One region of the Luteococcus sp. Sow4_B9 genome, then DNA from elsewhere that is predicted to be linked to it. Evidence: riboswitches for the same ligand, from Rfam matches in the RefSeq annotation. Region 1 holds a riboswitch; the other holds the start of a gene.
The links. A riboswitch is a leader RNA that binds a small molecule or an ion and turns the genes downstream of it on or off. The one in region 1 is predicted to bind cobalamin.
Positions count from the first base shown of each region.

Region 2: linked by a shared signal. The riboswitch ahead of mutA (methylmalonyl-CoA mutase small subunit) and the one ahead of ACTQ49_RS05175 (ATP-binding protein) in region 1 are both predicted to bind cobalamin.

Region 1 is NZ_JBQKKT010000005.1:89,071-94,312, reverse strand. It holds gene ACTQ49_RS05180 (vWA domain-containing protein) at 1-46, opposite strand, end outside; partial or broken gene ACTQ49_RS05175 (ATP-binding protein) at 352-1,329, opposite strand; cobalamin riboswitch at 1,377-1,521, opposite strand; gene cbiE (precorrin-6y C5,15-methyltransferase (decarboxylating) subunit CbiE) at 1,604-2,863, shown strand; gene cobM (precorrin-4 C(11)-methyltransferase) at 2,927-3,679, opposite strand; gene ACTQ49_RS05160 (precorrin-2 C(20)-methyltransferase) at 3,676-5,242, opposite strand, start outside.
Region 2 is NZ_JBQKKT010000004.1:205,562-210,803, forward strand. It holds gene ACTQ49_RS04715 (molybdenum cofactor biosynthesis protein MoaE) at 1-359, shown strand, start outside; gene ACTQ49_RS04720 (HesA/MoeB/ThiF family protein) at 361-1,068, shown strand; gene ACTQ49_RS04725 (DUF6918 family protein) at 1,195-1,626, shown strand; cobalamin riboswitch at 1,775-2,040, shown strand; gene mutA (methylmalonyl-CoA mutase small subunit) at 2,190-4,082, shown strand; gene scpA (methylmalonyl-CoA mutase) at 4,079-5,242, shown strand, end outside.

The sequences.
Region 1 (5,242 bases):
CCTGCACGACGGTCTCCCGGGCGGCCGAGGACAGCGGGGGCACCACGGGCAGGTCCTGCTCGGGCGCTTCCAGCGACTGGTGGGAGTCATCGACGGGCGGCTGCGAAGGCTCCGTGGGGTCCGGCTCCGAGCCTTCCGCCGAATCCCCGGTTGCAGGGGCCGACGGGTCCCGCGACTCGTCGGGGTCAGGAGACTCGTCAGGTGGTGGGGGCGGCGTCAGCTCCTCGTCGCCGCCGTCGCTTTTGGGTCGCGTTCGCCCTCCCGGTCCTCGGGCCGCTCCGGCTCGTCGGGCAGCTCCTCGTCGGGCAGCTCCTCGTCGCCCAGCAGCTGGTCCAGCAGGTCCTCGTCCAGGCCGGGGGCGTCGAAGGGATTGCGACGGCGGCGGTGCGGCAGCGCCAGCAACGCGGCCTGACGGATGTCGGCCCGTGTCACACGCTCACGCCCCTGCCAGGCGGCGTGGGCAACGGCGGCGCGGGCGGTCACGATGTCAGCGCGCAGACCGTCAACCTCCAGTGCGGCACAGATCTCCGCGATCTTGAGCAGGGCGGCATCCCCCAGCCGAACCTGCGGCAACAGCTCCATCGCACGGGCAATCCGCTCCCCCAGGGCCTCGTCGGCGGCGCGATGCCGGGCACGGAAGGCGGCCGGGTCGGCGTCGAAGGCCATCCGCCGACGCACCACCTCGGCACGCAACTGCCAGTCCTTGGGGGCGGCCACCTCGACGGTCAGGCCAAAACGGTCGAGCAGCTGCGGGCGCAGCTCGCCCTCCTCGGGATTCATGGTGCCGATCAACACGAAGCGCGCCGCGTGCTCCACGGAGACGCCGTCGCGTTCCACCGTCGCACGTCCCATGGCGGCGGCATCCAGCAGCAGGTCCACCAGATGGTCGTGCAGCAGGTTCACCTCGTCGACATAGAGGATGCCGCGGTGGGCGCGGGCCAAGAGACCGGGCTCGAACTCCACACTGCCCTGCGACAAGGCACTTTCCAGGTGAATGGAGCCCAGCACGCGGTCTTCCGTGGCTCCGACGGGCAGCTCCACGAGCCGGACGGGACGGCTGGTGACGGCGCCGGTGAAGGGCGCGTCGGGCGAGGTGGCCTCGGGATCGGCCGGATCGGTGGAGAAACGGTCCCCCTCGTGGACGTCGATGGGCGGCAGCACGGCGGCCAGGGCCCGGACGGCCGTTGACTTGGCGGTGCCCTTCTGGCCGCGGACCAGAACGCCACCGATCTGCGGCGAGATGGTGCTCAGCACCAGGGCAAGACCCATCGGGTCGAGGTCATCGGGATCGCAGCCGACGATGGCCGTGAAGGGAAAATGCTGTGGCATGGAGGCTCCCGCTCGCGTGTGCCGGACAAGGACGGCGCGGACACATGTACCGCGCACGGCAAGAGGCCGGTCTTCGGACTGACGACCACAGGGATCGATCACCGCAGCGGGCCTGTGCCGGACTTCCACCGGCTTCCCAGATTCTCCCCTTCCCGACGAGCGGTTCGGGGCACCTCGTGCCTCGGGCCACTCTAGCGCGTGGCGAGTCTGGCCGTGGCCCACCCAGACGACACCGGGCCAGAAACTGTCACCGCCGGGCGATAGCGTTCCTGCCATGAACGCGGAGACTCACCCCATCACGGTGCTCGGTATCGGCGCCGACGGCTGGGACGCCTTGACACCGGCTCATCGCGAGCTGGTGCTGGGCGCCGATGTGGTGCTGGGCGGGTCGAGGCACCTGGCGATGCTGCCGGCGGCCGATGCCCGCGCCACGCAGCGACGCGAACCGTGGCCGACGCCGCTGCGGGAGAGTTTGCCGGGCCTGCTGGAATCGCTGCCCGCCGGGGCGGAGGTGGTGGTGCTGGCCAGTGGCGATCCGATGGTCAGCGGCATCGGGTCAACGCTGGTGGAGCTGCTGGGCAACCGCCGCGTGCGGATCATCCCCGCCGTCTCGTCGGTGGCGCTGGCCCGGGCCCGAATGGGCTGGGCTGCCGAAAGCTGCGCGGTGGTCAGCGTCGTCGGCCGGCCCGTTGAACTCGCGTTGCGGGAGCTCGCCCCCGGGCGACGGGTCCTGGTGCTCAGCTCCGACGAGACCACCCCCGAACGACTCGCGGCACTGCTCACCGCCTGCGGCCACGGCTCCTCCACCCTGACGGTGCTGGGCAACCTGGGAGCGGCCGACGAGTCGCGGCGCAGCGGCACCGCCGAGACCTGGGACGGTCCGTCGCCGCGGCTGAACATCGTCGCGCTGGAGGTGGCCGGGCCCACCGTGACTGGTTGGGCGGCCGGGCTGCCCGACGAGGCCTACGAGCACGACGGCCAGATCACCAAACGCGACATCCGGGTCAGCGCCCTGGCCCGACTGCAACCGATGCCGGGCGAACACCTGTGGGATGTGGGCGCCGGCTCGGGCTCCGTGGGCATCGAGTGGATGCGCAGCCACCCGACCTGTCGAACCACCGCCGTGGAGGGCAATCAGGAACGAGCCGCCCGGGCCATCCGCAATGCCCATGCCCTCGGCGTTCCCGGGCTCCAGATGGTCACGGGCCGGGCCCCCGACGCGCTGGCCGGACTGGACTCCCCCGATGCCATCTTCATCGGCGGCGGCGCCACGCGGCCGGGCGTACTGGACGCCTGCCTCGACGCACTACGCCCCGGCGGGCGGATCGTCGTGCACGGCGTCACCCTGGAGACCGAGGTGCTGCTGGCCGGCGCCTTGCGGGAACACGGCGGCGAACTGACCCGACTTTCGGTGGAGACCGCCGACGCGATCGGCACCTTCACCGGCTGGAAACCGGCCCGCACCATCACCCAGTGGTTCTGGCGCAAGACCCCGGGGCGGCAGGTCTCGGACACCGATGGGGACCAGCAGTAGGCCCCCCAGCACCCGATCAACCGAGAACCCGATCAACCCAGCACCCGACGCTCCCAGCACCCGTCAACCCAGGGCCCGACGCTCCCGGTGCGCGTCGTAGAGGAAGCTCTCGCCACCCGGCGTCGGGTCCAGCGCTCGCCCGACGAGGATGATCGCCGCCTGCTTCAGCTCGGCGGCCTCCACCTGACTGGCGATCGTCGCGACCGTGCCGCGCAGCACCAATTCCTCCGGCTGGCTCGCGCGGTAGACCACCACGACGGGACAGTCGGCGCCCACCTGCGGCTCGATCTCGGCCATCAGCTCCCGGGTTCGGGTGATCGCCAGGTGCAGGGCCAGGGTGGCGCCCGTCGCGGCGAAGGCCTGCAGGCTCTCGGCCTCCGGCATCTGCGTCGACCGCTTCTGGGTGCGCGTGATCACCACCGACTGCGCCAGCAACGGCACCGTCAACTCTCGCCCGACGATGGCCGCGGCGGCGGCATAGGCCGGAACCCCCGGGGTCACATCCCACGGGATACCCGCGGCATCCAGTCGACGAGTCTGCTCCGACAAGGCCGAATAGACGCTGAGGTCGCCCGACGCGAGCCGGACCACCTCCTTGCCCCCGGCATGCGCCGCACTCAGGTGGGCGAGGATCTCGTCGAGGGTCAGGTGCTGGGTGTCCACCAGCTCCGCCTGCGGCCCGACGTGGGACAGCACCTCAGGGTCCAGATAGGTGCCCGGGTAGAGCACCACGTCGGCCGCCGCGAGCAGGCGAGTCGCGCGGACGGTGAGCAGGTCGGCAGCACCCGGGCCCGCGCCCACGAAATGGACGGTCATGCGGATTCACCCTCCCGCGTCGGGGCGTCCACGAAACGGGGCGTCCAGACCCCCGCGGGGCTGACGCGCGTCGAAGAGGCCCCGATGATCACCAGGCACTTCATGTCGATGCTCTCGGGATCCAGATCACCCAGCGTCGTGACCGTCAGCGACTCCTCCGCCCGGCCAACATCGCGCCCGACGACCACCACGGTCTGCGGCGGCCGGTGCTGCAGCAGCACCTGCCGGGCCTCGCCGAACTGTTCGGTGCGGGCGCGTGAGCGCGGGTTGTAGAGCGCCAGCACCAGATCGGCCCGGGCAATGTGGCGCAGGCGGTTCTCCACCACGGCCCACGGCTTCAGCCGGTCGGAGAGGCTCATCACGGCGAAGTCGGCTCCAATCGGGGCACCCGCCCGGGCCGCGACGGCCTGCACCGCACTCACCCCAGGCAGGACGCGGATCGGCACGTCGCGGAAGGCTTCGTCCTCCGCGGCCTCGAAGACCGCCGCCGCCATGCCGAAGATCCCCGCGTCGCCACCGGAGACCACCGCCACCTTCTCACCGGCCTTCGCCAGCTCGAGCGCGTGCCGGGCGCGGTCAACCTCCACCGTGTTGCCCGACGTGTGCCGGGTCAGCCCGGGACGCTGGGGAACCCGGTTCACATAGGGGCCGTAGCCGATGAGGTGCTGCACATCGGCCAAGGCCTGCGAGACCTCGGGCGTGATCCACCGGTCGGGGCCGGGTCCCAGGCCCACCACCAGCAGTTCTGCCGGTTCCACGTGAAACCGGGCCGCACCCTGCCCGGCCGTCTGGTCATGGGATGCCGCACCGCGCTGCACCACAGCCGCACCCGATGCCACCGCGGGCTCCACTCCCGCAGCCGCCACCTCGCGCGACCGTCGACCATTGCGAGAATCCCCACTGACCACGATCAGGCTGAAATAGGGAACGCTGCTTTCGTCCACCTCCGCGACGGGCAGCCACCGCTCCTGCGGCATCGACGCCCGCTCCACATACAGCGCGTGCTCCAACCGGCCAGCCGATTCCAACGCCCGACGCACCGCCGGGAAAGTCCTTCCCAGCTTCATGATCACGGCGCCATCGGTGTCGGCCAGCCGCATCGCCAGCTCGGCCTCCGGCAGGGTGCCCGGCAGGATCGTCAGCACATCGGTCTGGCGAACCAGCGGATCCGCGACGGTGGCCGTCGCCGCCAGGAAGGCCGGCACCCCCGGCACCACCTGGGTCTCGAAGCGCTCCGAGAGCCTGTCGTGCATGTACATGTAGCTGCCGTAGAGCATCGGGTCGCCCTCGCTGAGCAGCACCACGTCACGGCCCGCTTCCAGATGGGCGGCCAGGCGCTCGGCGGAGGCCTCGTAGAATTCGGCCATCACCCCCGCATAGCCCCCGGGATGAGTGGTGGAACCCGTGGTCACGGGGTATTCCAGCACCTCCTCGGTGGCACCGGCCGGGATCAGGTCGGCGACGATCCGTCGCGCATTGGAATCCTTCTCACGCGCACAGTGGTAGGCCACCACATCGGCGGCCCGAATCAGCCGAGCGGCCTTGAGGGTCACCAGCTCGGGA
Region 2 (5,242 bases), on a different contig from region 1:
TGATGACCAGTACCGATGGCGCCTGCGTCCTGTTCGAGGGCGTGGTGCGCAACCATGACCACGGACGTGAGGTGACCGCGCTGGCCTACAGCGCCCACCCCGACGCCGCCCGAGCCATGGAGACCGTGGTGCGAGAGGTGGAAGAGGAATTCCAGGTGACCGCCTTCGCCGAGCACCGCGTCGGAGACCTGGTGATCGGCGACGTGGCGCTGGTGGCGGCCTGCTCCAGCGCCCACCGGGCGCAGGCCTTCACCGCCTGCGGGGCCCTGGTGGACCGGATCAAGGAACGCGTCCCGGTCTGGAAGAACCAGCACTTCGGCGACGGCAGCAGTGAATGGGTGGGGCTGGGTGACTGCTGACATGCCCACCACGACCTCCGGCTCCGCGGTGCCCGGCCAGTGGCACCGCCAGCGCCGCATCATGGGAGAGGCGGGCCAGGAGCGCCTCGCCCGCGCCCGCGTCCTGGTGGTGGGCTGCGGGGGGCTCGGCGCCGGGGCCATCCCGGCCCTCACCGCCGCCGGCATCGGCCAGCTGACCCTGCTGGACGATGACGTGGTCGAGAACACCAACCTCAACCGCCAGACCCTGTTCACCGCCCAGGACATCGGCCAGCCCAAGGTCGAGCTGGCCGCCCGACGCATGCGCGCCCTCTCCCCACAGGCCACGATCACCGCCCTGGACCATCGACTGACCGGCCAGGACGTCGAGCTGGTCGCCCAGCATGACGTCGTGGTCGACTGCACGGACCGCGCAGCCTCCCGTCAGGCGATCTCCGGGGCCTGCCGTGCAGCTGGGGTCCCGTGGGTTTGGGCGGCCATCGATGGCTGGACGGCGGTCCTCAGCGTCTTTGCCCCGGGAGGGGTGCAGTGGGAGGACGTGGTGCCGGATCCGACGGAGGCCCCGGCCCCACTGGACATCCTGGGATCCGCCCCTGCCCTGGCGGGAGCCTGGCAGGCGGCCGAGACCGTCAAACTGCTCACCGGTCTGGGCACCCCCTTGGTCGGGCGCCTGGCCGTCGTGGACCTGTTGGGCGCCGACGTCCGTTTCGTCGACCTGAGCGCCCGCTGAGCGCGACGATCCCGTCAACCTGTCAGCGGCCCCGCGCACCCGTCGAGTCCTGCCACAATGGGACCGCTCCCCCGGCAACGGGCGCCCGTGCCCGAATGAATCGACACAACACTGGAAGGCACATCCATGAGCTTCACCGAACAGCTGCTCGATCCGGCCAAGCGCCCGCAGGTGGTCGAGGCCATCTCCACCGTCATCGACCAGGAGGTCGAGTCCAAGGGTGGTCTGGGTGGCATGGCCATCAAGACGGCCTACGCCAGCGCCAAGAAGATGAAGGACGGCATCGTCCCCAAGGGCACCGACGCGATGCTCCCGGAGATCGCCTCCGCTCTGGCCCCCTACTGGGAGGCCAAGGGTGACCAGGACTTCGGCAGCTACCTGTCGAGCCGTTCGGGTGAGGTGGCCGACGCGCTGCTCGCCGTCGCCGATGCCAAGGCCGAGTCGCCCGACAACGCCGCCATCGCCAAGATCTACAAGCCGATCCGCGGCAAGGCCAAGGGCTACGTCGAGGAGGCCCTGCCCCGCCTGGCCACCGCGATCACCCCCTTCGTCAGCTGACGCAGTCGAAGAACAGACCCGACGGTGCCGGTGTCCCCATGGGGGCACCGGCACCGTCGTGCTTCCCGAGTCCAAGCCCACCACAGGCCTACGAGGTAAGACCATTTCGGGCAAAATGCGGCCCCGCCCCTCCGCGCGAACTCGAGCCCGCTAGTGTGGAGGTGCTGGTTCGGCCCATGCAGATGGGCCGTCGCAAGAGGGAATCCGGTGTGAATCCGGAACTGTCCCGCAGCGGTGAATGGGAACGACACCACCCGTCCGGCATGCGAGGGATCGCACGCCTCCAAGTGGCGCAGGCAACTGCACCACTGGACGACAAGCACTGGGTCTGGGCCTGGGAAGCGGTGGTCGAGGAAGACGCCTGACGGCGAAGCGCCCATGAGTCCGAAGACCTGCCAGTCGCGTCGCGCCAGCCAGGTGCGCCGCTGGAGACGACCCACCGCGAACAGTCCTGCAGGGTGTTCCCGGACAGGCCGTCACCGCCAGAATGAGCCGAGGAGCACTTCAGTCCGGTCGGAGGCCGAGAGGCCAGCCGACGACAACCTCATCGGAGCAGGAGTCCCATGACAACGACCGAGCAGGTCGCCCGCGAGGGAGCTGGAGAGTTCAAGCTCGCCAGCGACTTCGCGAAGCCGGGGATGGACACGTGGCGCGCTGCCGCCGCGAAGGTCCTCAACCGCGGGCGCCCAGAAGACAAGCTACTGACCGGCGACGAGGCCGTGGCCCGTCTCGTGACCACCACCGTCGACGGCATCGAGATCGCCCCCATCTACACGCTGGAGGATGCCCCGGAGGACCTCGGCGTCCCCGGCGTGGCCCCCTTCACCCGAGGCACCACCGTCCACAACGGTGAGGCAGACGCCTGGGACGTGCGTGCACTGCACGAGGATCCCGACGCCGCTTTCACCCGCAAGGCCGTGCTGACCGACCTCGAGCGCGGCGCGACGAGCCTGTGGTTCCGTCTGGACCCCGACGCCATCGCGGCCGACCAGCTCGGTGAGATGCTGGCCGACGCCATGCTGGAGCTCATCACGGTGGAGGTCTCCAGCCGCACCGACCAGGCCGCCGCCGCCGAGGCGCTGCTGGCCCTGGTGGAGGCGAACGACAAGCCGAAGAACCAGAAGAGCGTCGTGCTCGGCCTGGACCCGATCGGCTGCGCGGCCCTCAACGGCACCACCCCCCAGCTCGACGGGCTGGCCGAGTGGACCAAGCGGATCGACGGCATGCGCGCCTCGCGGGCCATCGTCGTGGATGCCACCATCTGGCACAATGCCGGCGCCGGCGACGTCCACGAGCTGGGCTTCGCCCTCGCCACGGGCGTCGAGTACGTCCGTGCACTGATGGCCCAGGGCCTGACCGCTGACCAGGCCTTCGACACGATCGACTTCCGCGTCACCGCGACCGTCGACCAGTTCGCCACCATCGCCAAGCTGCGCGCCCTGCGCACCGCCTGGTCCAAGGTGGGCGAGACCTTCGGCGTCTCCGAGGCCAAGCGTGGTGCCCGCCAGCACGCCGTCACCTCGTGGCGTGAGGTCACCCGTGACGACGCCTACGTCAACATGCTGCGCGCCACCATCAGCACCTTTGCTGCCGGCGTCGGTGGCGCCGAGGCGATCACCGTGCTCCCCTTCGACACCGCGTGGGGCCTGCCCGGCGACTTCAGCCGCCGCATCGCCCGCAACACGCAGATCGTGCTCGCCGAGGAGTCCAACATCGTCCGCGTCAATGACCCGGCCGGTGGCTCCTGGTACGTGGAGACGCTGACGCGCAAGCTCGCGGAGGCCGCCTGGGCCGTCCTGGGCAGGATCGACGCTGCCGGTGGCATGGCCAAGGCCGTCGTCGACGGACTGCCGATGAGCGAGCTCGAGCCGGTCATCGCCGAGCGCGCCAAGCGCCTGGCCAACCGCAAGAAGCCGATCACCGGTGTCTCCGAGTTCCCGAATGCCGGCGAGGCCGCGGTGACCACCGCCAAGCCGCGTCCGGAGGCCCCGGAGTACAAGGGCCTGCAGTGGAAGCGCGACTCGGAGGTCTTCGAGGCCCTGCGCGACGCCACCAAGGACAACGCGGATGCCAAGGTCTTCCTGGCCTGCCTGGGCGCGCGTCGTGACTTCGGCGCCCGCGAGGGCTTCGCCTCGAATGCCTTCCACGTCGCTGGCCTGGCCACGCCGGAGTGCGAGGGAGGCAGCGTCGAGGAGATCGTCGCCGCCTTCAAGACCACCGGTAGCCCGGTGGCCTGCCTGTGCTCCAGCGCCAAGGTCTACGCCGAGCAGGCGTTGCCCGTCGCCAAGGCCCTCAAGGAGGCCGGTGCCAAGACCGTCCTGCTGGCTGGCAACCTCAAGGAGCTGGGCGACAGCGCTGCCGAGGCCGAAGGTGTCATCGACGGCACCATCGGCATGGGCATGGACATCGTCGCGCTGCTCAACCAGACCCTCGACACGTTGGGAGTGTCCAAGTGACCGAGATCCGTTTTGATTCCGTCCCCCTGGGCGAGCAGGCCATCCCGGCCGACGCCCAGGCCCAGTTCGAGCAGCTGCTCGCCCAGGCTCCCGCCGTCGAACAGTGGGTGACCCCCGAGCAGATCCCGGTCGAGCACCTGTACGGCAAGGACGCGTACGAAGGCATGGACTTCCTGGAGACCATGCCGGGTCTGCCGCCCTTCCTGCGTGGCCCCTACGCCACCATGTACACCAACCAGCCGTGGACCATCCGCCAGTACGCCGGATTCTCCACCGCAGCCGAGTCCAATGCCTTCTACCGCCGCAACCTGGCGGCCGGCCAGAAGGGTCTGTCGATCGCCTTCGACCTGGCCACGCACCGTGGCTACGACTCGGACCACCCGCGGGTGACCGGTGACGTGGGCATGGCCGGTGTGGCCGTCGACTCGATCCTGGACATGCGCCAGCTCTTCGACGGCATTCCGTTGGACCGCATGAGCGTGTCGATGACCATGAATGGTGCCGTTCTCCCGGTGCTCGCCCTCTACGTGGTGGCGGCCGAGGAGCAGGGTGTGAAGCCGGAGCAGCTGGCCGGCACGATCCAGAACGACATCCTCAAGGAGTTCATGGTTCGCAACACCTACATCTACCCGCCCCAGCCGTCGATGCGGATCATCGCGGACATCTTCGCCTTCACCAGCGCGAACATGCCCAAGTTCAACTCGATCTCCATCTCCGGCTACCACATGCAGGAGGCCGGCGCGACGGCCGACATCGAGATGGCCTACACCCTGGCCGACGGCGTGGAGTACATCCGCGCCGGCGAGTCCGTGGGCCTGAACGTCGACCAGTTCGCCCCGCGCCTGAGCTTCTTCTGGGCCATCGGCACCAACTTCTTCATGGAGGTGGCCAAGATGCGTGCGGCTCGCATGCTCTGGGCCCGCCTGGTGAACCAGTTCGGTCCGAAGAACCCGAAGTCGATGAGCCTGCGCACCCACTCGCAGACCTCCGGTTGGTCGCTGACCGCCCAGGACGTCTACAACAACGTGGTGCGTACCTGCATCGAGGCCATGGGCGCCACCCAGGGCCAGACCCAGTCGCTGCACACCAATGCCCTCGACGAGGCCATTGCCCTGCCCACCGACTTCAGCGCTCGCATCGCCCGCAACACCCAGCTGTTC